Regions from separate parts of the Vibrio splendidus genome, predicted to be linked through region 2. Evidence: predicted binding sites of a transcription regulator. Region 2 holds the regulator's gene; the other holds the start of a gene.
The links. Region 2 encodes MetJ, which represses methionine synthesis genes. Its sites were predicted from a motif close to TTAGACNTNTANANGTCTAA; they were not measured.
Positions count from the first base shown of each region.

Region 1: a site for MetJ is predicted at 2,035-2,054, ahead of metE (5-methyltetrahydropteroyltriglutamate--homocysteine S-methyltransferase). Genes of this name have one in related genera too.

Region 1 is NZ_AP025508.1:2,504,435-2,519,493, forward strand. It holds gene metE (5-methyltetrahydropteroyltriglutamate--homocysteine S-methyltransferase) at 1-1,846, opposite strand, end outside; gene OCU90_RS11190 (LysR substrate-binding domain-containing protein) at 2,126-3,037, shown strand; gene OCU90_RS11195 (DUF4250 domain-containing protein) at 3,233-3,433, opposite strand; gene OCU90_RS11200 (hypothetical protein) at 3,555-4,235, opposite strand; gene OCU90_RS11205 (YgiQ family radical SAM protein) at 4,566-6,872, shown strand; gene OCU90_RS11210 (GtrA family protein) at 6,997-7,461, opposite strand; gene OCU90_RS11215 (ArnT family glycosyltransferase) at 7,448-8,935, opposite strand; gene OCU90_RS11220 (glycosyltransferase family 2 protein) at 8,932-9,951, opposite strand; gene OCU90_RS11225 (response regulator transcription factor) at 10,077-10,754, shown strand; gene OCU90_RS11230 (sensor histidine kinase) at 10,751-12,049, shown strand; gene OCU90_RS11235 (pyridoxal-phosphate dependent enzyme) at 12,211-13,152, shown strand; gene OCU90_RS11240 (dienelactone hydrolase family protein) at 13,368-14,105, shown strand; gene OCU90_RS11245 (MalM family protein) at 14,282-15,059, shown strand, end outside.
Region 2 is NZ_AP025508.1:3,587,888-3,602,946, forward strand. It holds gene OCU90_RS16130 (bifunctional aspartate kinase/homoserine dehydrogenase II) at 1-560, opposite strand, end outside; gene OCU90_RS16135 (O-succinylhomoserine (thiol)-lyase) at 563-1,744, opposite strand; gene metJ (met regulon transcriptional regulator MetJ) at 1,953-2,273, shown strand; gene OCU90_RS16145 (malic enzyme-like NAD(P)-binding protein) at 2,521-3,810, opposite strand; gene rpmE (50S ribosomal protein L31) at 4,143-4,361, opposite strand; gene priA (primosomal protein N') at 4,693-6,894, shown strand; gene cytR (DNA-binding transcriptional regulator CytR) at 7,135-8,139, shown strand; gene ftsN (cell division protein FtsN) at 8,262-8,801, shown strand; gene hslV (ATP-dependent protease subunit HslV) at 9,024-9,572, shown strand; gene hslU (HslU--HslV peptidase ATPase subunit) at 9,631-10,971, shown strand; gene OCU90_RS16180 (1,4-dihydroxy-2-naphthoate polyprenyltransferase) at 11,127-12,044, shown strand; gene rraA (ribonuclease E activity regulator RraA) at 12,118-12,636, shown strand; gene zapB (cell division protein ZapB) at 12,748-12,990, opposite strand; gene glpX (class II fructose-bisphosphatase) at 13,315-14,322, shown strand; gene OCU90_RS16200 (helix-turn-helix transcriptional regulator) at 14,485-15,059, shown strand, end outside.

The DNA.
Region 1 (15,059 bases), 1.1 Mb from region 2:
TGCCTGCGTCTTGTAAATCAGACACTTCATCTCGCAGAGCAAACGCCAGTTGATTGGTGATTTCTTTGCGTGAGATGTCTTCACGTGGGAATGTCCAACATAGAATAGTGACGGGTCCTGTCAGCATGCCTTTCATCTGCTTTGAAGTCAGAGATTGAGCATAGGTCGACCATTCTACCGTCATTGGTTTTTCACGCTCGATATCCGCGACCACAATCGCTGGCTTCACGCAGCGAGAGCCATAGCTTTGTACCCAACCAAACTTGGTGGTTTGGAAGCCGGCTAGGTTTTCTGCAAAGTATTCCACCATGTCATTACGCTCGGCTTCACCATGCACAAGCACATCCAAATCAAGTGCTTCTTGACGTTTGACCGCATCCGCGATGTGACCTTTTAGTGCGGTGGTGTATTCCGCTTCACTCAATTGACCAGTGCGGTAGGCGCTACGTTGAACGCGAATCTCACCGGTTTGTGGGAAAGAGCCAATCGTTGTTGTTGGTAACAACGGTAAGCCGAGAACTTCAGACTGATGCGCCGCTCGTTCAGCATAAGGTGCACTTCGCTCAGCTAACGCTTTAGTGATGGTATTGAGGCGAGCTTGTACCTGAGGTTTGTTTACATGAGTCGCGCTCTTACGAGCAACGATAGGTTGGCTGTACGTCTCACACGCTAAAATGGCATTATGATCGCCATCTAACGCGGCCCCCAATAAGCTCACCTCCGTGACTTTCTGTTTCGCGAAGGCAAACCAACTCTTCACTTCTTCGCTGAGCGAGTCTTCTAACTCCAAATCCACCGGGCTGTGCAGCAGTGAACTTGAACTTGCCACCCACAGTTTGTCTCCTAACTTCTCTTTCACTGGCTGTAGCAGCTCTAGCTGCGTGGCCAAATCAGCACGCCATACATTGCGACCGTTAATCGCCCCTGCAGAAAGCACCCAATCTTCCGGTAACTTGCTTACCACTTCATTAAGTTGCTGCGGTGCTGCAGCCAAGTCGATGTGTAAACCGTTGACGGGAAGTTCTACGATTTTATCTAACGTGTCAGTCACCGAATCAAAGTAAGTGGTAAGCAGCAGTTTTACATCGCCTTGAATCACTTGATAAGCCAACTTGAATGAATCAGCCCACTTAGTCTCAAGTTCCAGAGATAGAATGGGCTCATCGATTTGCACCCACTCAACGCCCAACTTGGCGAGTTTTGCCAAAATCGCTTGGTAAGCAGTAAGCAAACGTGGAAGCAAGGTTAAGCGGTCAAAGCCCTCTTCCACTTCTTTGCCTAAGTACAGATATGACAGTGGGCCGAGAAGTACAGGCTTAACTTTGTGTCCTGCTTTTATCGCTTCATTCACTTCATCGAACAGTTGTGGCCAGCTCACCTCAAACGAATCGTCTTTGCTGAATTCAGGAACAATGTAGTGGTAATTGGTGTTGAACCATTTCGTCATGTCGGAAGCAGCCGAACTGTCTTTAGTGCCATCATTAGACGTATGCGTACCACCGCAGCAAGTAGACTGAACTTGAGACTGACCGCGACCTACACGGAACAAGGTATCCAGATCTGGGAAGACTTTTTCATCTTCTGATCCACCAGCATGACGTTTTGGCACATGACCTAGAAGTAGAGTCGTTGTTAGAACATGATCGTACCATGCGAAGTCACCCGCAGTTGCAAAGCTTAGATTCGCGTCAGCTTGTACATTCCAGTTACGATTTCTTAATTCGCTGCCGAGTTGCTTGAGCTCAGATTGATCGATTTCACCGCGCCAGTATTTCTCGAGCGTGAATTTGAGTTCTCTTTTTTCGCCGATACGTGGGTAGCCAAGAATATGCGTTGTTGTTGTCATGAGTCTGTTCCTTATTCGATAATTTTAATTTCCGGTCAGACTGCCTTTGATGATTTCACTTTCCCACAAAGGCGTCTGGATGGCTAAACTATCGCCCTAATCCGATCTATGGACAACGTCCAAATATTCATCTTGTTTATTAATAATATTCATCTTGAATCATCCAAAGATGAACAGCTTAAATCCATCTGGACATCTAGACGTTTACAAAAGATCAAAAACACCGTAGGGTGATTATTAAGAAATATTGAATTGGCTTAGGGAATATGAGGAATACTCATGATAGAGCTTAAACACCTTCGAACATTGACCACCTTGAGAGACAGCGGATCGTTAACAGCAACTGCGACCTCTCTTCACCTGACTCAGTCGGCGCTTTCTCATCAATTAAAAGACCTTGAAGCGCGTATTGGCGGTCAGCTTTTCCTACGAAAAACTAGGCCAGTGAAATTCACCTCTGAGGGTGAGATCTTGCTTAAGCTCGCGGATGAGATACAGCCAAAGATTGCTAAAGCAGAGAATGAGTTGGCGAGCCTAAAAGAGGATGTGAATGGTCGATTGCACATGGCGATCGAGTGTCACTCATGCTTCCAATGGCTAATGCCCGCTTTGAAGGAATACCAAGTTGCTTGGCCAAGCGTGACGCTAGATTTCTCGTCAGGGTTCGGGTTTGAGCCTCTACCGGCATTGATGGCTGGAGAACTCGATTTGGTGATCACCTCTGATATTCAACCGCGTTCGGAAGTCCATTACGAACCGCTTTTTGATTTCGAGATGCGCTTGATCACCGCGATCAACTCTCCTTTGGCCGAAAAGCCGAGTATTGAACCGCAAGATCTTAGTGATATTACGATGCTCTCTTATCCGGTTCAAAAGCAGCGTCTCGACGTAGTAAAACACTTTTTGCAACCTGCAGGCGTTGAACCAAAGAAATGGAAACAGGCAGACAACACATTAATGTTGGTACAAATGGTATCAGCAGGCTTAGGTGTCGCAGCATTACCAAACTGGGCAATCAGTGAATTTTCAAGGCAAGGACTCATTGCCAGCAAACCATTAGGCAAAGGGCTTTCAAGAAGGTTGTTCGCAGCGGTAAGAAACTCAGAAAAAGACAAACGTTACCTACAAGCTTTCTTTAGCACGGCAAGACAGCAAAGTAAGAGTCACCTAGATGGCATTGAGGTCGTTTAAGAGACTCGTTGTTGGGTTAGTTTATGCCTGCGTTGAACCTGATAGGCATGCGCCAGAAACAAAAAAGTCACAGATTATCTGTGACTTTCTTCTTTTAGCTTTAGTACCGACGATGGCGGTACTTGTTCATTCACGATAACTGGCTCACAATCGATAGCTGACTCACAAACGACAGAACATGCGCCAGTTTGCTGCTTATCTTGGATAAGACTTAAACTGGTTAGTTAATGGATCGTATTGATAGCCAAGCATATCAAGCTTACCTACAACACTTTCTATATCCATTTCATACATACTGATCAGCTCTTCAAAGCTATCGCATTCTAAGCGAAGTTTTTCATTCACGATTCCCAGCAAAATAATGCTATCGAAACCTTTGACGTTGCTTAAATCCATCCCGTACTCCTAACGAACACACCGACTAGATTTAAGTTTAGAACGCTTACCAACACCACGCTAAAAAACAGATCACACTTTTTCGATTCAACACCGAAAGGCGTGTGAGATCAGTAACCGCCTACATCGCCCAAACTGGCGTTAAACCAACGGCCGCCACCAATAACATCAACAATGAAATAGTCAGCTGAAGCTTTTCAGGGGTTTTAACGAACAATAGATGCCAACACCACACTACGATAGCTGAGATTAGCAAAGCAAAGCTAAACAGTAGGGTTGAAATCATTGGCTCTAATTGAGCTTCAGACAGAGAATAAACATTTACGACCGTCGCCAAAACCACCAGCATGCCGGTTAATACGCCCACAACAGGCAGAACACGGTGAAATGCTTGTAAGCGTGTTCTCGCAATCGTCAGCAGTAAATGACCAAATGCAGCCCCCAACAGTGCTATTAGCAGTAAAGTAGTAATAATACCGACGGTGGTTGCTTGCTCAGTCGCTTGAATAGCAACGTATGAAAGCGCCAAACCACACGCAAGGTACATCACCCAAATAGGACCAGAATCACGTGTCTTCTTGGTTTGAACTTGAGAATAGAAATAAAAGATCGCGAACACGACAAGAAACGCTTCAATTCTTAATGAAGCAACAGCAAGCCAAAGCACGCCAATCGCAGGTAACATCTTGTGAATACGGCCACGTTGTCCCGGGCAAATATCCCCTTTTACCAAGATGAGGGTTAAGATCAGTTGGGCTCCTAATAGCATCGGAGCAAATTGTACTAATAATGATTCGACCATTGTGGATCTACTTCTTCAGACTTATTTTCGCGAATAATATCAAAAACTGCTGCGAACACTAATCAAAATCACAAATTAGCGACGTTATTCAAGGCTTCAACTATGCTGTTGTATGGTTCTTTTGTCAGCATTATCTGCAAAATGGCGAAAGACATCAGAACTAACAGGGGCATGTTCTACTGGCTAGTCTAGGCTCATGCCGCTATAATTCCCGCCTCAAAAATCAGAGGTTGAAATATGTACAGCGATATCACTCCTATTCATGAACACAAAAAATACTGGGCCGAGTGCTACGGAACAGCACCCTTTTTGCCTACCAGTAGAAAGGAGATGGATGCTCTTGGATGGGATAGCTGTGACATTATTATTGTAACTGGTGACGCTTATGTCGATCACCCGAGCTTTGGTATGGCTATCATTGGCCGCTTGCTTGAAGCTCAAGGTTTCCGCGTGGGCATCATTGCCCAACCAAAGTGGGACAGTAAAGATGCCTTTATGGAACTGGGTCGACCTAACCTATTCTTCGGCATCACAGCGGGTAACATGGATTCCATGATCAACCGCTACACCTCTGATCGCAAACTTCGTCACGACGATGCTTACACACCAAACAATGAAGGTGGCAAGCGTCCTGACCGTGCAACTCTGATTTATTCTCAACGTTGTCGTGAAGCCTACAAAGGCACGCCAATCGTTCTTGGTGGTATTGAAGCAAGCTTACGTCGCGTTGCGCACTACGACTACTGGTCTGATAAAGTTCGTCGCTCTGTATTGTTTGATGCAAAAGCAGACATTCTTCTTTTCGGTAACGCTGAGCGTGCACTGGTTGAAGTGGCACACCGCATTGCCGATGGCGAAGACATGTCTACGCTGACCAATATCCGCGGTACTGCTATCAACCTGCCTGCAGCGCCTGAAGGTTACAAAATTATCGATTCTTCTCGTATCGAAAAACCGAACAAAGCCTACGTTCCGGTTAACCCGTACGAAGTAGAAACACAATGTGATACCAAGAAAGATGAAAAAGAAGAAGTAAAGGCGCAGCCAATTACTATTCGTCCTTCTCGTCACGATGCAAAAACAACCGCGGTTCGTATCCCTGGTTTCGAAAAGCTCAATAACGACCGTATTCTTTACGCTCATGCTAGCCGTATTCTGCACCTAGAGACTAACCCGTATTCAGGTCGTGCTCTTATTCAACGCCACGGTGACCGCGAGCTATGGGTAAACCAAGCGCCAATTCCTCTTGCAACTGAAGAGATGGATTACGTGTTTGGCCTTGCTTACAAGCGTGTTCCTCACCCTATGTATGGCAAAGCGAAAATTCCTGCATACGACATGATCAAGACCTCGGTTAACATCATGCGTGGTTGTTTTGGTGGTTGTTCTTTCTGTTCAATCACAGAGCACGAAGGTCGTATCATCCAGAACCGTTCGAAAGAATCGATCTTGGATGAAATCGAAGACATTAAAGATAAAGTCCCTGGCTTTACCGGTACCATTTCTGACTTGGGTGGCCCAACGGCGAACATGTATCGTCTAGGTTGTTCTGATCCTAAAGCTGAAATTAACTGTCGTCGCCCATCATGTGTGTTCCCTAAAATCTGTGAAAAACTGAACACAGACCACCAGCACACCATTGATCTTTACCGCTCAGCGAGAAAGGTTCCGGGCATCAAGAAAGTAATGATCGCATCAGGCGTTCGTTATGACCTTGCGATTGAGTCTCCAGAATACGTACGTGAGCTTGTGACTCACCACGTTGGTGGTTACTTGAAGATTGCTCCAGAGCACACTGAAAAAGGCCCTCTGGATCTGATGATGAAACCGGGCATGGGCACTTACGATCGTTTCAAAGAGATGTTCGAGAAGTACAGCGCTGAAGCGGGCAAGAAACAGTATCTAATTCCTTACTTCATCTCTGCTCACCCGGGCACGGAAGATGAAGACATGCTTAACCTTGCGTTGTGGCTGAAAAAGCACAACTACGAGTGTGACCAAGTACAGAACTTCTACCCATCGCCAATGTGTAATGCGACGTCGATGTACTACTCAGAGACTAACCCTCTGAAGCGCGTGAAATACAAAAAACGTGAAGATGTTCCAGTGCCTAAAGGCGATCGTCAACGTCGTCTGCATAAAGCATTGCTTCGTTATCACGATCCTGAAAACTGGAAGATCATCCGTGAAGCACTGATCAGCATGGGCAAAAAGCACCTAATTGGTGACAAAGCGAACTGCTTAGTGCCTGAAGAAGACTTTGAGGCTCAGACACCGGCACAGCGTCGTAAGTCTGGTCGTCACGGCTCGCAACGTTTTGCAACTAAGCACAGTAAAGCTCAACCGGGTCTTGGCGGCGAAAGCCCACGTAACCATTCTAAGCCTGGTGGCAATAAGCCTAAACCGGGTGGTAAGAAGCCAACAGGTAGCCAAAGCAACGGCAATCAGGGCAACGGGAAGCAGAACGGTAATGGTAATAAACCAGCGACTGGCTTCATCAAAAAAGCCCCTGCTAGTCAGCAATCTCAAGGCAATGGCGGCGGAAATGGCAAGCCAAACCGCAACAAAGCGGGCAATGGTCAAGGTGGTAAACCAGCAAGTAACGGAAAGAATCGCCAGCGCGCAACACAGCGTTAATATCGCGAGCCGATTTACTTCACTATCGTAAAAATACAAAGCGCAGCTATTTAGCTGCGCTTTTTTGTGTCTGTTACCGATGACTAACTGAAGGTTTTACTTGGCTAATTGATTGTAAGGGAGCTTAACGGGTGAAGACCCAATACTGACTAAACAAATAGTTAGTGACCATGCCCACCAAGATACCAACGGCCATGGCAATAAATACAGCCCCAGTAAATGCAGGAAGCAATTCAGTCATCAGCTTAAAGCACAGCAAATTAGGTATCGCCGATATCGATGCGGAAAACATGAACTTTTGCCACTGAATCAACTTCTCTGACCAACTACCTTGCCCTTTGAAGTCAAAAGTTAGCACTCGATTACCAAACCACGTTGTCGTTGCGGCTGCAATGAAAGATCCTATCCTTGCACTCATCAAAGGCAGCCCAACGGCATAATGCAGTAACGCAAACACTAAGCAATCAACAGCAAACCCACCAACACCAACCACAGCAAATCGAACCACCTTGTGGTGGGACTGTAACCTCTGACTGTGCGTTTGAAGCTTGTTGTTGAACATTCGTAACCCCGAGTTAACGCTGAACATCGCTGCCACTTTGAATATGACTCAACGATAGATTTGGCTTGATGCTTGAGCTATGACAGCTGAATAAAGCACGCTTTATTTTCACCGTTGGCTCTAGAATACACGTTAATGCGTTCTCTTTAATCTTGGTTTCCACTTCAGATCTTTTACCAATCAGATAGAACTTATCAATGCCATCTATCTGCTCGATATCGAGAAGTCTTTTCGCTTGACCATGACTGTAAAATTGCCCAGAGAATGGTCGTTTACCCACGTAAAAGCTTGGCGCAGAATCCGTAATCTGTTCGAAAATAATACGGTCACTTTTCTCGTTCGCCTTTCCGAGATTCAGGTAGACCATCGCGATCATTAGCAACACAGGTAGAACCAAAGCCACGCTCGAGAACCACTTCTTATCTTTTTCCACTACGAGTATAGCAATCAACAAGCCAAGGGCTGGAATACCTGGTAGGACGTAAGCTGGGAGAATATTGCCCGCCATAGTGAAAAGAATCAGAGGTGAAATCAACCAACAGACAAGAAATGAAAACAAGCCGCGATTTTCAATATTAATTTCTGCAATTTTCTTACGTCGAGCAAATGCCAATATAGGTAATACAATCGACCACGGCGCAGCCGCTTGAAGCCAAAACAGCCAGATCATGCCTCTTGCTTGGTCATGGGCAGAACCGTATAAATCGCCCTCCCAGCCACTCACAACAAAACGCTTAAAGTGCTCGCCAACAATAAAATAATCAATAAAGCCCGGTGTTGCCATTTCAGCCATGATGTACCAAGGCAAAGCAATCGCTAGCATCACACCCAAGCCAGACAACAATGGAAAGCGTTGCCAAAGCACTTTGAAAGCGCCAAAGAAGCCATGTTGTAATACTAACCAAGGAAAAACTGCGATACCCATGATCACAATCGCTACTGGCCCTTTTGCAAGCAAGCCTAGTGCTAAGCCAATGAAACCAACATAACCCCAAGATCGATTAGTCTTCACACTGCCTTCACCTTTCCAACCTTCTCCTCCTAGCCAACACAAGTAGAAGCCTAACATGGCAATGGTCATCGATAAGGTTAATGCTATGTCTGTCATCACAGCGCCCGCGGCAATAGAGAAAATACCGCATGTCGCCAACACTACCGCGGCAACCAACGCACTTTGCCCAGTTCGCTTCGCCATGTAAGCGGTTAACAAAATTGTCGCTACTCCCGCTAACCAGTGAGGTGCACGAACAGCAAACTCATTCAAACCAAACAGCTCAATACCAGCAGCACTCATCCATGTGAACAACGGTGGCTTGCCCCAAAAAGGAATGCCGTAATCAAACTGAGGTGTTAACCAATTGCCGGTTTCCACCATCAAGCGAGCCATTTCTCCATAGCGCGCCTCCGTAGTATCCATTAACGGATAAGTCGCCAAAGATAGGAGTCTTAAAGCCAGTGCAAAAGCCAACAAATACCATAGGTGCGTTCTGTTCAGGCTCATGCTGACTCCTCTAATTTGAAATGTGTTTTTAATGCAGGTGTATCGACCACCGATTGGATCAGATACAAAGGACGATTCTTGGTTTCAATGAAAATACGACCTATGTACTCACCCATTAAACCAATACTCAGGAGTTGAATACCGCCAAGGGCAAGTTGCACGACCATCATTGACGGGTAACCCGTGATAGGCTCACCAAACATAATGGTTTTGAATACGATGAAGACGCCATACACAAAAGCAGTAAGCGCCACTAAACCACCAACGGCCGTCGCAATACGCAGAGGTCGGATAGAGAACGAGGTAATCCCATCCATCGCCAAACCGATTAATTTAAGGTAGTTCCACTTAGTCTCACCACAGAAACGAGCATCACGCTTAAATTGGAGCGTCGCTTGTCGGAAGCCCGGCCATGAAAAAATGCCTTTCATGTAGCGGTTACGTTCTGGAAGCTGATTGATATGGTCGACAACTTCTCGGCTTAACAGTCGGAAATCACCCACATTCTCAGGAACATCAATCTTCGCCGCCACGTTCATTACTTTGTAAAAGCTCGCTGCTGAAAACTTCTTAAACCATGTTTCACCGTCGCGCTGGCTACGCTGCATATTGACGACGTCATAACCTTCGCGCCACTTGGCAATCATTTGCGGAATCAACTCAGGTGGATCTTGTAAGTCAGCGTCTAGCAAAATCACCGCTTGTCCACGACAGTGCTCAAGGCCTGCGCTCATCGCTGATTCTTTGCCAAAATTACGGCTTAAACCGATAACAGAAATTGAGCTATTGATTGAAGTGAATGAACTCACCAACTCCAAGCTGCTGTCTTTGCTACCGTCATCGACATAAACGATTTCACTCTTGATGGGTAAGCTATCAAGCACCTTGGTAAGGCGAGAGTGAAACTCTTCCAATACCTCTTGTTCATCGTAAAAAGGCACAATGATAGACAGAGAAACCGCAGGGTTGATCTGCGATGTAGATATCTTAGGGCGGCTTATATGAAGTTCAGACATAATACGTTCTTCTATTTTTTAATCTGAATCCAATCTACCCTCCCATAAGTGAAAGTTATGTTATTGACATATTTTTCACGCTCACTCAGGATAATGTTACCGTCTATTTCTGTATGAGAATCAAAATGAAACGAGTTCTATTAGTCGAAGATAACCGTGAAATCGCAGGTGTCTTGTTTGATTATTTTGAGTGTATTGACATGGAACTCGATTATGCGGACAACGGCGAACTCGGCCTGCAACTCGCGTTGGAAAACTCATTTGATATCATCATATTGGATCTGATGTTGCCAAGAATGGACGGCCTCACGGTTTGTAATAAACTGCGAGACCAAGGCAACGCGACACCTATTTTGATGTTGACTGCGTTAGATAGCCGCGATGATATGTTAAAAGGGTTTGAGCATGGTGCCGATGACTATCTAACCAAACCTTTTGATTTGGATATTTTGGAAGCCAGAATGAAAGCGCTTGTTCGTCGTTACCGAGGAAAAGTGGCTTCTTCTAAGCTTCAGTTTGATGAACTCACCATTGATCAAAAAACCCGTAAAGCCTACCGTAAAGACAAACTGCTCGCGCTTAACCCAACCACTTACACCATCCTTGAGATGCTGTGCCAAAAAGCACCTGAAGTAGTGACTCGTGAAGATATTTCCTACAAGCTATGGCAAGAAGACGAACCCAACAACGATGTGTTACGTAGCCATATCTATCAACTGCGTAATCAACTCGACAAGCCTTTTGACACCCCAATGCTGATTACCGTTCCTAAAGTTGGATTCCGTCTGGAGCCATCGAATTGATTTCAAATGTTCTGACAAGCACCAAAACCCTCACAGGCCGCCTAGCGCTTTTCTTTGGGTTGATGGCCGTGATTGTGTCTGCATTCGTCTATGTCGTTTTTGTTGCCGGGTTGTATATGTCAGAAGACCGGGTCGGTGAAAGACGCATCCTGATTGACCGAAACTATGCTGTCGAACTCTTTCAAGCTGGCGAGAGCGGTGCAATACGTATTGACGGTCTCACCATGGCGTACAATGACCTGTCATTTGTACCAAAAGAGTACACACCTTATATAGAAGGTAAGGATAACTTCCTTGGTGAAGTCGGCGACGAGCCGGAATCACGAATGATCTATGTGGGAGAATACTCTCATGAAGGTAAAACTTACCCGATCATCCTTATGTCTGAGATAGATCGCGTCGAATTTGATACCTATGAATTGGTATACGCCATCTCGTTCGTGTTGGTGCTGTTATCCATTTTGATATTTAGCTTTGGCACCTTACTCTCTCGCCTTTCCAAACGACTGATTGAGCCTTTCAATTCCCTATCTGAGCAACTCAACTCGAACAAACTCGACCTAGGGGAGGAGTTTGATGTCAGTGAAGGTGCAGCTGTTGAGTTTCGTCAGTTAACAGACCAACTCAATCAATACCGTAGAGAAATCAATTCCTTGATCAAACGTGAACAGGCGTTTGCTCGTTATTCAAGTCATGAATTAAGAACCCCACTAACGGTCGCTCGTGGTGCGAATAAATTGCTATTAAGAAGCGAAACAACGGAATTTCAATCTCGTCAGGTTGAGCGCATTGATGAAGCCATTATCCAGATGTCAGAAATGGTCGATGCCCTACTCGGTTTAGTTCGTTATGAAAGAAACAGTGACGATGCACCGCTGCGCTTGTTTAGTCAGCAAGAGTTAGAAGCTATCGTTTCCAAGAATTCATTACAGGCGGATGAGAAGCAAGTCGAGATATCCCTACACATTCAATCAGAGCCGACCATTCAAGCCACCAGCGCGATCATGAATATGTTGGTCGGCAACTTATTGAGGAATGCCATTGCAGCGACCAATAGTGGCACTGTCACGGTTACCCTGTCCGAACAGAGTATTGTGATTGAAGACCAAGGTGAAGGCCTTCAGGAACAATACAATCCGAATGGTCATGGATTAGGTTTATTGATTGTCGACGACTTGTGCCAACGCTTCCATTGGGGCTTTGAGTTGGTCAATCGCAACTCTGGAGGGTGCACTGCCAGAATCGCCTTTCAGACAGATTCAACCTCATCTAAACAAGCATCTACAAAAACATAAACATCAACTAGGTCAGCACCAAATAAACTCTTAGTGCTGTACTCAATATCCGACGAAAACTTGATTTAGTTGGTTTACAGCACTTGCAGGCTACTGGATACTTGTTAGTCCTATTTGAACTAAAAATGCTGGCTTCTTAGTCAGCATTTTGTCTAAGCGCGATGAAACTAAATAATAGCCCTGTAACTCAACATCAATACAACGACCACACCTTTTTCTTAAAGCGTGACGATCAACTCCACTCTCACTTTTGCGGCAATAAAGCACGAAAGTTCATGAAGCTACTCGAAGACGAACACCCGAATACGACAACCTTAATCAGCTACGGTTCTGCGCAAGCTAACTCTCTATTCTCACTCGCTGCACTTGCAAAAATTAAAGGCTGGACGCTTGAGTTTTACGTTGACCACCTTCCTCAATGGCTACAAGAACGTCCAATCGGCAATTACCGTGGCGCTATAGACTTGGGCGCTAAGGTTATTTCAGTCAAAGAGACGGGCTCTGAGCTTCATCCTCAGGAGTATATTGAGCAAATAAGACAGCCAGATTCTCAGTGCATTGTATTGCCTGAAGGTGGACGCTCTCAGCTTTCTGAATACGGCGTGAAGCAACTGGCGATGGAAATACTCAGCTGGACGCGTTTCGAAAACAAACACGATTTCGTGGTCGCACTACCAGCAGGAACCGGCAGTACGGCTCTGTATCTGCATAAGCATTTAAAAGTGCACAACATCCCGGTGTTAACCTGTGCGTGTGTTGGCGGCAGCGACTATTTAACGCAGCAATTCAATGAACTTGGCGAATCCGATCACCCACAGATCTTACCGCTCAAAACCAAGCACCACTTTGGTAAGTTGTATCAACAGGACTATCAAACCTGGTTGGATCTACAAGAACAAACGGATATTGAATTCGACCTACTCTACGACCCATTGATGTGGCAATGCCTAGAGCGATGGCAAGAAGACAACCCAACCAAAACCGTCATCTATATCCATCAAGGTGGCATCTTAGGTAATGAGTCGATGTTGCCGCGCTATCAACGTAAGTATCCAGAGATGAGCATTAGCAAAACCAAAACCAAAACCAACGCATCTTGGTAATTGTTTTCTTTATTCCCCAGTTTAGCTATTCAAGTTTTGGTAAGCTGAGAACATCACAAAACAGCCATCGTACTCCCTCTCGATGGCTATTCATCAGTAATAGCCTCCTGCTATCCCTGCCATACATTTCAAGTTAAAAACAGAAATCTGGCGAGAATCATCGCGTTATCTATACTTTCGATTGGAACGTCAATTGTCATCGAAAGGAATCACGCATGCGAACAATCACTACGCTCGGCCTGTTTTCAGTTTTACTGCCCTTCTCTGCGATTTCAGGAGAAAACATCACTTACCAAGTCGATAGTATGGATTACGAAGGTTATTGGAGTGAGGCCAGTGACCAAGCGCCTTTGGTGCTGCTAATTCACGATTGGGATGGCTTAACTGATTACGAAAAGAAACGTTCTGAGATGCTCAACGAACTCGGTTACAACGTGTTCGCCATCGACCTATTTGGTAAAAGCATTCGCCCGACCGAAGTGAAAGACAAAAAACAACACACAGGCGAGTTGTATAAAGACAGAGAAAAAATGCGTGCACTACTTAATGCGGGAGCAATGGAAGCGAAAAGGCTTGGTGGTAACTTAGATAACAACGTGATGATGGGTTACTGCTTTGGTGGCGCTGCCGTTTTAGAAGCCGCTCGTGCGGGCATCCCATCAAAAGCTTATGTTACCTTCCATGGCGGTTTATCGACACCTAAAGGACAAGACTACTCTCAGACCAAAGCTCCGGTTGTCGTGTTCCATGGCACAGCAGATTCTATGATTACAATGGAAGATTTTGGCAGCCTTGCCGCTCAACTTGAAACAACCAAGGTTTCGCATGAAATGATCACCTACAGTGGTGCGCCACATGCCTTTACCGTATTCGGCTCAAACAACTATCAACAAGAAGCTGACCAAAAATCCTGGGAACGCTTTACTCAGTTGTTAAGTTCGGTATCTCGTTAACGTTCAATCTAGGTAACAGCTCAACGGCAGCCTGTTACCTAATTCGTACTAATTATTAGCGAGTATTTCTTTAAATTTGGCGTCCGTCACTCAAAAAGAAAGCGCTTTCTTGTAGTGTATCTCTATTATCAATTAAGCACTCTGAATCTGATATGCTTTTTTAACTGTGAGAAATTATGAAATATTTAGCAATACTACCAGCGGTATTCGCACTAAGCGCCTGTTCAACAGTGACAGAGTCACCGGTTAGCTACCACAAAACTTCTCCGGGGCTTGAGTCACTACAAAACAACGAAAACTGTTGCGAAAGCCTGAGTACCATTCAATATCAAAGTGTTACGAATCCAGAAGAAACATCTGTTTCGATCACCACAGCAAGCCCTAAGATCGAGTTCAAATCTGGCCGCTCCTTTTCTGGAGGGCTAAAGCTTCCTACAACACTAGATACTATTCGTTTTTCAATGACTTCAAATGCTAATTATTCAGCATTCGTTCCGTCACTTTTGGTCTTAGACAAAAATTACCAGCCGCTAGATGTCATTGGCAATGAAAGTATTAAGTACCAACCACTTAGCCTGCTTGATGGTGCACAATATGGCGCACAAATAGAACTGCAAGAACGTTACTTAAACGGCGAGGCTCCTGCTTACTTAGTCGTATTCACAACCAGCGAAGCACTCGCGGAAACAACTCCTGTCGAAAAACCAAGTGATATGGCAATACGTTCTGGCGATATCCAGGCAAACATCGCTCACAATACGGACTACGCAATCCCCCACTCTGCGATCGGAAAAGTCTCTTTTGATTTTGAATTCACAGCAGTAACCACTGTTGTTGAAGAACAAAATCGTCAAAAGCGAGTTCAACAAATTATTCCTGAAGCAACCGCAATAAAGTCTGATCTATTAACGGAGAACCCCTTAAACCAGAAAGAGGTTTATAGCACTCTTATTG
Region 2 (15,059 bases):
GCCATAAAGCCAGTAATTACTACGCGGCAATGTGCATGCTGCGCCAAGGCTTCTTTAATCAGAGGATAAGAGCGTGCGCGGTCAACTTCAGGTTGAGCACCCGCTTCTGCACGTAAAAAGGCACGCGCATCTTGAGCAACCGCTTGTAAGTCATGCTGGCACAACAACGTCGCCAACAAACGTGAAGACCAAACCTCACCATGACCCAGTACTTGTGCTTTTTGTGCTTCACTCAAGGGAGCCGTTAGCTCACCCAAAGCGGTGAATTCTTGTTGAATGGTTGCCGTTAGTTGCGAGGCAGCTTCACCTTCAAGCAGAGCCTCAATCAGTTCAAGTTGAAACTGACGAAGAGTTTGCAGGCATTCATGAGCAATACGACCATCTTTGTCGAGCGCTTCAACAAACTCAATTAAGCGGTTGGTTGTTTTGCCTGCGGCCGATACCACCACCAAGTCCGTCGCTGATGAATATTCTCTAAGAATGTTGACCACGCGTTGGTAACATTCAGGGTTCGCTAAACTGCTGCCACCAAATTTATGTAGCTGGCGAAAGGTTGCCATTATTAAGCCTCCCCTTCAGCAATAAAACGTTGTGTTTTTTCAAACGCTTGCTTGAGATCGTCGATTAGGTCTTCCGCGTCTTCAAGGCCAACAGAAAGGCGCAGTAATTGTTGAGAAACACCCGCTTCTGCCAATGCTTCTTCGCCCATCGCACGGTGAGTCATCGACGCAGGGTGACAAATCAGGCTTTCAACCCCACCCAGTGATTCAGCCAAAGAAAATAGCTCTAACTTATCTACAAAATATTTAAGTGCTTCAAAAGAGCCCGCAAACTCAAAGCTCAACATGGAACCAAAGCCCAACTGCTGTTTCTTCGCGATCTCGTGACCCGGGTGTTCAGGAAGGCTTGGGTGGTAAATAGTGCCCACCAGATCTTGTTGTTGCAGAGCCGTCAGAATTTCACGTGAACTCTCTTCGTGAACACGCATACGCGCACCTAGCGTACGAATACCACGTAGAGTCATGTAACTATCAAATGGTGTGCCGGTCGCACCAATACAGTTGCCCCACCATGCAAGCTCTTCAGCGTGCTCTTCAGTTTTCGTCACGACAACGCCACCAATAACATCTGAGTGTCCGTTGATGTATTTGGTGGTTGAGTGGATAACAAAATCAGCACCCAACTCTAAAGGCTTTTGGAACACAGGCGTCAAAAATGTGTTATCGACAGCAACCAGAGCACCAACCTCTTTCGCTTTACGGCAAGTCTCTGCAATATCAACCACACGAACCAACGGGTTCGATGGCGTTTCTATTAAGATCAACTTTGGCTTGAGCGCGATCGCCGCATCCAACGCTGCTTGATCCGATTGATCAACGAACAAAACTTTAAAGTCACCTTTTAATGAGCGGGTATTAAACAGGCGGTAAGTGCCGCCGTAGCAGTCGTGTGGTGCGATAATAAGATCATCACCGCCTAAGAAAGCGGATACCCACAAGTTAAGTGCCGAAGTGCCACAGTTAGTCACCACTGCACCTTTGCCAGACTCAAGCTCAAACAATGCCGTTTCTAATAAACCACGATTTGGGTTACCAGAACGGGTGTAATCGTACTTTGGCACTTCACCAAAAGCGGGAAACCCATAGTTAGTCGAAAGATAAATAGGTGGGACAACGGCATGGTGTTGCGTGTCTGACTCGATACCAGTACGTACTGCGATTGTTGCTGGCTTCCGGCTGCTCATAGGTGCTTCCTTACAAGTTTTGCGTCTGAGAATCACAGCGGCTTGTCGGCATTCTGCGGCTGTGTTAGATATATGTTATTCACTTTACTTTCATAAATGTGAGACGTCAACACTTCTGGACGTCTATATGTCTTTGCTTATGGCAGTAAATCCCGCTAAAATCACCACTATTAATTTATTCTAACAACTAAAGTGATGAAGGTACGCAATGGCCGACTGGAATGGTGAATACATAAGCCCATATGCTGAGCATGGAAAGAAAAGCGAACAAGTAAAAAAAATTACAGTTTCTATCCCTCTAAAAGTGTTAAAGGTTCTTACTGACGAGCGCACTCGCCGCCAGATTAATAACCTACGCCATGCAACAAACAGTGAGCTACTGTGCGAAGCCTTTCTACATGCGTACACAGGCCAACCACTGCCAACGGATGAAGATCTCCGTAAAGACCGTCCAGACGACATCCCGACTGAAGTGAAAAAGCTGATGACAGAGATGGGTATCGAATTCGAAGCGTTTGACGAAGAATAAAAACAACTCAGTCACTGCCTTCAATATTGATTCGCTATAACTGAACCTTATTTGTCACATCACCCACTACGTTATCGGTAGCTGCTCTGTGAATGATAGACATAAAAAAACCGACTCCTATGAGTCGGTTTTTTATTATTCTTTTTCGCTCAATAGAGCAACAGCTTTTAAGCTATTGAGCTATTGAGCTATTAAATTATTAAATTATTAAATTATTAAATTATTAAATTATTAAATTATTAAAGCATTAAGCCATATAGTTAGCAGGCATCTCAATACGAGCTACGCCAGATTCAACGGCCGCTACTGCAACCGCTTTTGCTACGCGAGGAAGTAGACGTGGATCCATTGGCTTAGGAATGATGTAGCCTTTACCAAACTCCAGTGCAGTCTCACCTGCAGCAGCGAGTACTTCAGCCGGAACTTCTTCTTTCGCTAGTTCACGAATCGCTTTAACCGCAGCCAGCTTCATCTCATCATTGATTTCGCTCGCACGCACATCAAGCGCACCACGGAAAATGAATGGGAAACAAAGTACGTTGTTTACTTGGTTCGGGTAATCGCTACGGCCTGTACCCATGATAAGGTCAGAACGAACTTCATGAGCAAGCTCTGGCTTGATCTCTGGATCTGGGTTTGAACATGCAAACACAACAGGCTTATCAGCCATCAGCGTGAGTGCTTTAGCTGGTAGCAGGTTAGGACCCGATACGCCCAAGAACAGGTCAGCGCCTTCAATAACATCTTCAAGCGTGCGCTTGTCCGTGTTATTTGCGAATAGCGCTTTGTATTCATTCAAGTCTTCACGACGAGTGTGGATTACACCTTTACGGTCAAGCATGTAGATCTTCTCACGCTGAGCGCCACACTTAATCAGCAGTTCCATACAAGCAACCGCCGCTGCGCCAGCACCCAAGCAAACGATCTTACACTCTTCAAGCTTCTTACCTTGAAGCTCAATCGCGTTCAGCATACCTGCAGCCGTTACAATCGCTGTACCGTGTTGGTCATCGTGGAAAACAGGGACATCACAACGCTCAATCAGGCGACGCTCAATCTCAAAACAGTCAGGTGCTTTGATGTCTTCTAGGTTAATACCACCGAATGTATCTGCGATATTCGCAACCGTATCAATGAACTCATCGATTGTGCGGTGTTTTACTTCAATATCGATAGAATCTAAACCAGCAAAACGCTTAAACAGTAGCGCTTTACCTTCCATAACAGGTTTAGAAGCAATAGGGCCAAGGTTACCTAGGCCAAGAATCGCTGTACCGTTAGAGATAACTGCAACCATGTTGCCTTTACCTGTGTACTTATAAACGTTATCAACGTTCTGTGCGATCTCGCGAACAGGCTCAGCCACGCCTGGGCTGTATGCAAGTGCTAGGTCTTCTGCAGAGTTTGCAGGCTTCGTCAGTTCTACGGCAATTTTGCCTGGAATTGGGAACTCATGGTAATCAAGAGCTTGCTGACGGAATTGTTCTTGAGGCGATAACGCTTGAGAGGATTGATCTTGGCGGCTGTCTTCAGACATAGGTGTAGGTTCCTAGGATATTATTATTTGGGGGATCTTGTTCATGTTAATAGATGTACTTCAAAGTTCCTAGGTGGTTAAAGCCTCTGTCTCATTAAAAAACGAGATTTCACTACTAATAAGACCAGTGAGCAGTTGAAATTACTGTCGCTTGTTGAACTTTCGAGCGGATTTCGAGAATGGAGTGTGGGGTGTAAGTTATGAAACAAAACTCAAGCGGGTTGCCTGTCGTTTTCGAGAAGTTGATGGCTGAATAAGATTCAGCGTTTTCTTAAATTTCAGGCAACAAAAAAGGACACCGAAGTGTCCTTTTTATGTCTAAATAGCGAGAATTACTTCTTGCTAGAAAGAGCACCGAAACGCTTGTTGAAGCGATCAACACGGCCGCCAGTATCTACGATACGTTGCTTACCAGTGTAGAATGGGTGACATTTGTCACATACGTCTAGGTGGATAGATTCTTTTGCAAGCGTTGAGTTGAACTCAAATGTGTTGCCGCAAGAACAAGTTGCAGAAACTGCTTTGTATTCTGGGTGGATACCAGTTTTCATGGGATAACCTCAAGTAGGCCGTGTCGCTATACGATTCTAAGCCGTACACCACACGTAGTTAAAAAATAAAATAAAGACACCGCTGCATCACTAAACTGCGATAAAGCCATACCTTTAAGGCGCAGTATAGTAATGAATCTATAAGGCAGGATCAACTGATTTGATACATTTTTCACCAATAGCCTCTTTATTTCCTTTGTCGGCCTGAGATTTCGGGCTCTCGTTATCTTCCTGCGTTAACTCGATACTCTCATCCAAACTGCTCCTCGAATTTAACGCCCTTATCCATTAGACTGTTCGCTCTCGTCAACTCAGATAAAGCTGTCCCTTTATGCGTCCAATGATTGCCCGCGTGGCACTGCCTGTTCCACTAGACAAGCAGTTCGATTACAAGATTCCTAACCACCTATTCCCGATTATTGGTGGACGAGTCTCTGTGCCTTTTGGACGACAAACCTTAACTGGTATTGTTACAGCTCTGGTTAACGAATCTGAATTCGATCTAGACAAGCTCAAGCCCATTAAAGCCTTATTAGACAACCAACCCGTTTGGCCAGAATCGGTCTACTCACTCTTGGTATGGTGCAGCCAGTTCTATCAGTATCCACTGGGTGAAACCTTGGCTAATGCTCTACCAAGCGCTTTACGAAAAGGCAAAGCTGCCGACTTCGCAACGCTTGTCGAGTGGCAATTGACCCCATCAGGCAGAGATCAACTGATGCAAGGCTTTGGTCGTGCGGTTAAGCAAGCCAAAGTGATGCACATGCTTGAGCACGGCCCTGTTCCTCATCAAGAATTCATTAATGAAGAAGTCGGGAGCGCGGTGCTTAAGACTTTGGAAGAGAAAGGTTGGATTGAGTCGGTAGAAAAAAAACCGAAGCGCAAGCCATGGCCAGTTGAACTTGAAAACGAACAAGACAAGCCGAAGCTCAATGCTGAACAAGCGATCGCGATTGCGACAGTAAATAGCCAAACCGATTTTAGTTGCTTCTTGCTCGAGGGGGTTACCGGCTCAGGTAAGACCGAAGTCTACCTGAATATGATCAAGCCGATTCTCGAGCAAGGTAAACAAGCGTTAGTCTTGGTACCGGAAATAGGCCTCACTCCACAAACGATTAATCGCTTTAAGCGTCGTTTTAATGTGCCTGTTGAGGTGATTCACTCTGGATTAAACGATTCTGAACGACTGAATGCTTGGTTATCAGCGCGAGACAAAATAGCGGGCATTGTGATTGGTACGCGCTCGGCTCTGTTCACCCCCTTCGCTGATCTGGGAATTATCATTGTCGATGAAGAGCACGACGCCTCTTATAAGCAGCAAGATAGCCTACGCTACCACGCTCGTGATGTAGCCATCATGCGTGCTCATAAAGCGCAGATCCCGGTTGTGTTAGGCTCGGCGACTCCGGCCTTTGAAACGCTGCACAACGCTCAGATCGGTAAATACAGTTATCTCACCCTTACTTCACGTGCGGGTGTCGCGCTGCCGACCACCAATAAAGTGTTGGATGTGAAAGGTGAATATCTAGAAAGTGGCTTGTCTGCTTCTTTGATTGCTGAAATGCAAAGACACCTCAAAGCAGGCAACCAAGTGATGTTGTTTCTCAACCGTCGTGGGTTCTCTCCCGCACTGATGTGTCACGATTGTGGTTGGACTGCAGAATGTAAGCGTTGTGATGCCTACTACACCTATCACCAGTACAGTAATGAAATGCGCTGCCACCACTGTGGTTCTCAGCAGCATATCGTACACAATTGCCAAGGTTGTGGTTCAGCGAACTTAGTGACGGTGGGTGTTGGTACCGAACAGCTAGAGGCTCAACTTGGTCAGCTATTCCCTGAATACAAAACCATTCGTATTGACCGAGACAGCACCCGCCGCAAAGGCAGCTTAGAAAGCGCGCTCGAGTCGATTCGTAAAGGTGAATACCAAATTCTTATCGGCACACAGATGCTTGCTAAGGGTCACCACTTTCCTGACGTGACACTTGTGGCGTTATTGGATGTTGACGCCTCTTTATATAGTAGTGACTTCCGCGCCTCTGAACGGTTGGCTCAACTGTTTACTCAAGTCGCCGGTCGAGCAGGCCGTGCCAGTAAGCCGGGTGAGGTTATCTTACAAACTCACCATCCAGAACATGGCTTGTTACAAGCGTTGCTGCACAAAGACTATAACCACTTTGCCCAAACCGCATTGGCCGAGCGTAAACAAGCGATGCTGCCACCTTATACCTTTATGACTCTGTTTAGAGCGGAAGCCAATGACACACGTTTGGTGGAAGAGTTCTTGCGTCAAGTTCGTCATACATTAGAATCGCACCCCTTGTTTGACCAATATTGCATGGTTCTAGGCCCCACCCCAGCGCCACTGGCCAAGCGAGCGGGTAAATCACGCTGGCAGTTGATTCTACAAACTCAGACTCGTTCGTTAATGCAGAAGTTATTAATGAGTGCGAAGCCGGCAATTAATATGTTACCTGCTGCGAAAAAAGTCCGTTGGTCACTCGATATTGAGCCGCAAGATTTGAGCTAAACCTACTTGGGTTAAAACTAATGATAAGTTTGTTCACAAATATTTCATATTTCTCGTGAGCAACCTCACACTAGTCATGTGATTTTTGTTAATCTAGCCGTAACTTTACACGGATGAAACGAATAAAATATTGCAATAAAAAAAGTGTTAGCAACACTTTCATAATATCTATCCGATTGTATTAATTATTCACGCCTTAAATACTTAGGCGACAAAGGAACTTAAAAGAGGGTTTAATTTATGGCGACAATGAAGGATGTTGCCCAGCTAGCAGGCGTCTCAACGGCAACGGTATCACGTGCATTGATGAACCCTGAAAAAGTCTCGGTTTCGACTCGTAAACGAGTTGAGACAGCAGTACTTGAAGCTGGATACTCACCCAATACATTAGCTAGAAATTTACGTCGCAACGAATCAAAAACCATCATCACTATCGTTCCTGATATCTGTGACCCTTACTTCGCCGAAATCATTCGTGGTATCGAAGATGCCGCTGTAGAGAATGACTACCTCGTTCTACTGGGTGACAGTGGTCAACAAAAGAAGCGTGAGTCTTCATTTGTTAACTTGGTCTTCACAAAACAAGCAGACGGTATGCTACTGCTTGGCACTGATCATCCGTTTGATGTCAGTAAGCCTGAGCAAAAGAATTTACCGCCAATGGTTATGGCGTGTGAATTCGCACCTGAGCTTGAACTGCCAACGGTTCACATCGACAACCTAACCTCTGCATTTGAAGCCGTGAATTACCTCGCTCAGTTAGGTCATAAGCGCATCGCTCAGATCTCTGGACCAACGACTGCAACCCTGTGTAAGTTCCGTCAACAAGGCTACCAACAAGCATTGCGCCGCGCTGGAGTATCAATGAACCCAGCTTACAGCACTGTGGGCGATTTCACCTTTGAAGCGGGTGCGCAAGCGGTTCGTCAATTACTAGCACTTCCTGAACAACCTACAGCGATCTTCTGTCATAACGATGCGATGGCGATTGGTGCGATTCAAGAAACGAAGAAGCTAGGTTTACGCGTTCCTCAAGACCTATCGATTGTTGGCTTCGATGACATCCAATTCGCTCAATACTGCGATCCACCGCTAACCACTATTTCTCAGCCTCGCTATGAGATTGGACGCCAAGCGATGTTGATGATGCTTGATCTATTGAAGGGCAACGATGTGCAAGCAGGTTCGCGTCTGCTTGAAGCTAAATTAGTCGTTAGAGGCAGCACCGCACCACCTCGAATGTAACCCTCAGAAATACCCTTATAAATCTGCGGCACATTTTGATGTGCCGCTTCCATTTCTGCACTATTATCCTCGCGCAATCTGGATTACCATGAGGACAGAATCAGCAACTATTGAATTGTCTTGTGGCTAATAGAGATTATGTAAAGCGCGGTCGTGGCACGAAAAAACCGACCAAGAAACAAGCCCCTCGCCGTAAACCTTGGCGCAGTGGTCTTTTGGCGATCCTCCTTGCCGGTGGTTTTGGTTATGGACTTTACTTATTGAGTAATGATCCTGAGCCGCCAGCACCAACACCTGTGGCTACCAAACCAAAACCTAAGCCAAAACCAGCGAAAGTGATTCCACCGCCTCCTGAAGAGAAGTGGGACTACGTTGAAACGCTGCCAAGCCGCGAGATTGAAGTTAAAGCCAAAGAGCAAGAGATCTCTAAGATCCCTTACGTGATGCAGTGTGGCGCTTACAAAACGTCAGCACAGGCAGAAACGCGCAAGTTAGATATTGCGTTCCAAGGTATCTCGAGTGAAATCCGTAAAAAAGACGGCAGTAGCTGGTACCGTGTGGTTTTAGGGCCATACAAGTTGAAGCGTGACGCCGAGCGCGATCGTCATAAGCTGCAACGGGCGAAAATCGAACCTTGCGCTATTTGGAAAGACACCGATTAGATTTAGCGATAGTCGCAGTCTTAATCTTAGCAAAAGCCGAAAACCAAACTCCGAAAGCCTCCCATTGTGGAGGTTTTCTTTTATTTACTCCCTTTAGTCCGTTTTCCTTACAACTTCCGCCGATAAGTTGCGCGACATCACTCGCCCTTCCTTGAATTATCCGAGCACCATCCTCATATACTTTTTATACCCAAAGATAAGAAATATTAAGAGGCCCTACTCGTGACTACCATTGTATCTGTACGTCGTAATAATAAAGTCGTCATCGCGGGTGATGGACAAGTATCTCTAGGCAATACTGTAATGAAGGGCAATGCCCGTAAAGTACGTCGCCTATACAACAACAAAGTACTGGCTGGTTTTGCTGGCGGTACGGCAGATGCTTTCACGCTATTCGAAAAATTTGAAAGCAAGCTGCAAATGCACCAAGGCCACCTAACCAAAGCTGCCGTTGAGCTGGCGAAGGATTGGCGTAGCGATCGTGCTCTACGTAAATTAGAAGCACTGCTAGCAGTCGCGGATGAAACCGCTTCGCTGATCATTACTGGTAACGGCGACGTCGTTCAACCAGAGAACGACCTGATTGCGATCGGTTCGGGCGGCAACTTCGCTCAAGCAGCAGCGACTGCACTATTAGAAAATACTGATTTAGATGCGCGTGAAATCGCAGAAAAGTCGCTGAACATTGCTGGCGATATCTGTGTATTCACCAACCATCACCACACTATTGAAGAACTAGAAAGCACCGTTGAGCTGCCAAAGCCAGAGTAACGACCGCTTCCATCAATAACGTTGTATTCAACAGTGATTAAAGAATTAAGGAAAAACCATGTCTGAGATGACTCCTCGCGAAATTGTTCACGAACTCAATCGCCACATTATCGGCCAAGACAACGCTAAGCGTTCAGTGGCTATCGCTCTACGTAACCGCTGGCGTCGTATGCAGCTTGAAGAAAGCCTGCGTGTTGAAGTTTCGCCAAAAAACATCCTAATGATTGGCCCAACGGGTGTGGGTAAAACTGAAATTGCTCGCCGTCTAGCGAAACTCGCTAATGCGCCGTTCATCAAGGTAGAAGCGACTAAGTTCACCGAAGTTGGCTACGTTGGTAAAGAAGTTGAGACCATCATCCGTGATCTAACGGACGTTGCGATCAAGATGACGCATCAACAAGCGATGGAAAAAGTACAATACCGCGCTGAAGAGCAAGCTGAAGAACGCATTCTTGATGCCCTTCTACCACCAGCACGTGATGCTTGGGGTCAGAACGAGCAATCAACTGAAGACACCACCTCTTCAAACACTCGCCAGATTTTCCGCAAGAAACTGCGCGAAGGTAAGCTAGACGACAAAGAGATCGAAGTCGATGTGGCCGCACCGCAAATGGGCGTAGAAATCATGTCACCTCCTGGTATGGAAGAGATGACCAACCAGCTGCAAGGCATGTTCCAAAACCTAGCTGGCGACACCAAGAAAAAGCGTAAGATGAAAATCAAAGACGCATTCAAAGCACTGACAGAAGAAGAAGCTGCGAAGCTTGTGAACCAAGAAGAGCTAAAAGAGAGCGCGATCTTCAACGCTGAAAACAACGGCATCGTATTCATCGATGAGATCGACAAAATCTGTAAGCGTGGCGACAGCTCAGGCCCAGACGTATCTCGTGAAGGTGTTCAACGTGACCTACTGCCTCTAATCGAAGGCAGCACAGTATCAACGAAGCACGGCATGGTTAAAACTGACCACATCTTGTTTATCACATCAGGTGCTTTCCAAGTGGCTAAGCCATCTGACCTGATCCCTGAACTGCAAGGTCGTCTACCAATCCGCGTAGAACTTGAAGCGCTTTCTGCACATGACTTCAAACGTATTCTTACTGAACCAAAGGCGTCACTGACCGAGCAGTACATTGCCCTGATGAAAACAGAAGATGTCGGCATTGAGTTCACTGAAGATGGCATCAACCAGATTGCAGACGCAGCATGGCGTGTGAACGAAACCACTGAAAACATCGGTGCGCGTCGTTTACACACCGTCATGGAGCGCCTAATGGATGAAATTTCATTTGACGCAACAGACCGAGCAGGCAGTAAATTGCTGATTGATGAAGCTTATGTAATATCTAAGCTTGGCGAGCTCGTAGAAGACGAAGACCTAAGTCGCTTCATCCTGTAGCACACAAAACTCCAACTTATTGCTCTATCTCAAAGAAATAGCAGCTAATAAGCGAATTCAAGGCCCACTTTCGAGTGGGCTTTTTATTACCCGAAAAATGGGCGTATACTCAAATCACAGTTTGAAACGAAGACTTACAAAGAAATAGACCTACGATGAAACAATCTCTACTGATTTGGCTTGATGCCGCACGACCAAAAACTCTGCCTCTCGCACTCGTCTCTATTCTTACAGGAAGTAGTTTAGCGTTCGCCGGCGGTCAGTTTTCTCTATCAATAGCCCTACTGGCTTTTTTAACTGCCACCTTATTACAAATTTTATCGAACCTAGCCAATGACTATGGTGACGCAGTAAAAGGCACAGACAACGAAAACCGTCTGGGGCCAACACGCGCAATGCAATCCGGCGCGGTGACCGCGAAAACCATGAAGCAAGCCATCATCCTCAACATCGTGTTTACCATGCTCGCTGGGCTGATTCTTATTTTTCATGCCTTAACCTCGATTGAAAGCATCTTATCTTTCATCGCGTTAGGCGTATTAGCCATAATGGCTGCCATCGCTTACACAGTGGGCAATAAACCTTATGGTTATATTGGCCTTGGCGACTTATCGGTATTTATCTTCTTCGGTTTGTTAGGCGTTTCAGGCACATACTTCCTACACACTGGTCATGTTGAGCCAAGCCTATTTCTTCCGGCCTTAGGCTGTGGATTAATGGCGGTTGCGGTACTCAACATCAACAACATGCGTGATATAGAGAACGACAGTGAATGTGGTAAGCGCACCATGGCGGTTCGCCTAGGGCAACGCAAAGCCAAGCACTATCATTTTGCACTGCTTGGGCTCGCCCTTGCTTCTTTCGCTATCTACCTACTGATTCAAGAAAAACCGGTCTGGATCAGCCTGCCGTTTTTATTGAGCATTGTTATTGTTTACAAACATGGCAAGGCCGTTTGGGAAACCGAAAAACCAGCGCAGATTGCACCAATGATGCCAGTGATTGTGAAATGCTCACTGGTCACTAACCTATTGTTTGCAGGGGTTGTCGTAGCTCAAACTCTATTGAGTTAAATGAGACTAATCATTGCAAAGGGATCAAGCACCGATATACTCAAAGTAAGCTCATTGTTCAAAAGGTATACTAATGGAATACAACACTTCAGCACTGTGCGACATATATTTGGATCAAGTTGATGTCGTGGAGCCCATGTTCAGCAACTTCGGTGGACGTGCATCCTTCGCAGGACAGATCACGACATTAAAGTGTTTTGAAGACAATGCTTTGATTCGCTCCGTATTAGAGCAAGATGGTCTGGGACGTGTGTTGTTAATCGATGGTGGCGGCTCACTACGCAAAGCGCTGATCGATGCTGAGATTGCCCTACTTGTCGAAGACAATGAGTGGGAAGGTATTGTGGTTTACGGCTGTGTTCGTGAAGTCGATGAGCTAGAAGACATGAACATTGGTATTCAGGCTTTGGCTTCAATCCCTGTTGGTGCGAGCCAAGCAGGTGTCGGCGAATTGGACGTACCGGTCAACTTTGGCAGCGTAACCTTCTTACCGGAAGATTACCTCTACGCTGACAACACCGGTATTATTCTTTCGGCAGAGCCTTTAGATGTAGAACTTGATCTGGATGTTGAAGAAGAAGAGATCGAGTAACTCTCACTCAGCTTCAAATAATAAAACAACCATAAGAACACGAAGCATAAGAATACAAACAAAAACGCCCGCTACTCAGTAGCGGGCGTTTTTTTAAATCTGAAGAGTCAATTACTCTACGTCATCCATTTTACCAAGAAGGTTACGGATGCGATCTTGCCACGCTGAATGCTCTTCCTGCATTTGCTGAGTTTTTTGCTCTAGCTCGTGACGGCTTTCTTTAAGCTCACCAGCTTCTGTTGCTAGTGCTTGTTTCTCTTCTTTAAGCTCTTCCACTTCCATTTGAAGAAGTGCAATTGTATCTACTGCTGTTTGAATTTTTGCTTCTAGCTGCTCTAGTACTTCAAAAGACATTCTGGCCTACCTTTAAGTTATCCGTTTGATGGTGAAGGTCTACTCCACTTATTTCCCCATTCTACTCAGCAGAGCAAGGATAAACACTCAATATATTCGATATTTTGCGCCATTCGATGAAAAAAACAGCGCTTTTTACCGAATATTGACGTGAATTATTACTACCGCGACAACAGACTGATTATTTTGATGAATATTACCTGTTTTCACCCGCAAATTGATCAAGAGCAATCCCCAAAAAACAAAAAGGCAAACGTTTCCTTTGGGATATGGTAAAATTCGCCGCGAAATTTCTATTCCCCTTTTGAAAATTTTGGAGTCCGCATGAAACGCGATTTAGCAATGTCATTCTCTCGTGTCACTGAAGGTGCAGCACTAGCTGGTTACAAGTGGCTTGGCCGCGGCGATAAAAACGCTGCAGATGGCGCTGCTGTAGAAGTAATGCGTAGCCTACTGAACAAAACCGAAATTAGCGGCGAGATCGTTATCGGCGAAGGTGAAATCGATGATGCACCTATGCTATACATCGGCGAAAACGTCGGTATTGGCGGTGATGCGGTAGATATCGCCGTTGACCCAATTGAGGGGACACGCATGACAGCAATGGGCCAATCAAATGCATTGGCTGTATTGGCTGCAGGCGAAAAAGGTAGCTTCCTAAAAGCACCTGACATGTACATGGAAAAATTGGTTGTTGGTCCTGGCGCAAAAGGCGTGATTGACCTAGAACTGCCACTGACAGAAAACCTAGAAAACATTGCGAAAGCACTAGGTAAAACACTCGATACACTGGTAGTAACCACACTGGCTAAGCCACGTCATGATCAAGTGATTGCCGATATGCAAGCAATGGGCGTTCGTGTATTCGCAGTGCCAGATGGTGATGTTGCTGCTTCTATCCTCACGTGTATGCCAGACAGTGAAGTCGACGTAATGTACTGCATCGGCGGCGCGCCTGAAGGCGTGGTTTCGGCTGCGGTTATTCGCGCACTCGACGGCGACATGCACGCACGTCTGCTTCCTCGTCATGAAGTAAAAGGCGATACAGAAGAGAACCGCAAACACGGTGAGCTTGAACTAGAGCGTTGTGCAGAAATGGGCGTAACGGCGGGCATCGTATTGAAGATGGAAGACATGGCTCGTAGCGACAACGTTGTATTCTCAGCAACCGGCATTACTAAGGGTGACCTTCTAGAGGGCATCACACGTACAGGCAATATCGCAACTACAGAAACACTGCTTATCCGTGGTCGCTGCCGTACTATTCGTCGCATCAAGTCTATTCACTATCTAGAACGTAAAGACCCAGAAGTGATTGGTCACATCCTGTAAACCTAAACTAGGTTCAACAGAACACGCGAAGGCTGATACCAAGTATCAGCCTTTTGTTTTATTGGCCATCAATAACCTGTGCATTTCACCTACGCCATAGTAAATGGTTTGCTTTATAAACACCTTGCCTCATAATAGTAAGGTTCATTAGGTAGAGATAGTATGAAAACAAGCGACAAAATCTTACAGACCATTAAGCGTCAAGGCGCGGTAACCGCGAAACAACTGTCAGAAGAATTTGGCATGACGACAATGGGTGCCAGACAGCACCTACAAAGTTTGGAAGATGACGGTATTCTTGCGTTTCATGATGTTAAAGTAAAAGTGGGTCGCCCGACTCGCCACTGGTCCCTGACTCAACAAGGCCATGGTCAATTTTCAGATCGACATGGTGAGCTCACCATTCAAGTGATCGATGCTGTCGAGAATCTGTTTGGTAAAGAGGGGTTAGCTAAGGTTGCGGCCGAGCGTGAACAACACACCCTTAAGCAATATCAAACCGCGCTGTCTGATTGTGACTCGCTGATCAGCAAGCTTAAAAAACTCACCCAGCTGCGTGAAGACGAAGGCTACATGGCTGAACTTCAAGAGCATGACGATCACTACATCTTGATCGAGAACCACTGCCCTATCTGCAAGGCTGCGACTCGCTGCCCTAGCCTGTGCCAATCTGAGCTCAATGTTTTCAAAGAATTACTCAAAGATGAATGTCATGTGATCCGCACTGAACACATCAT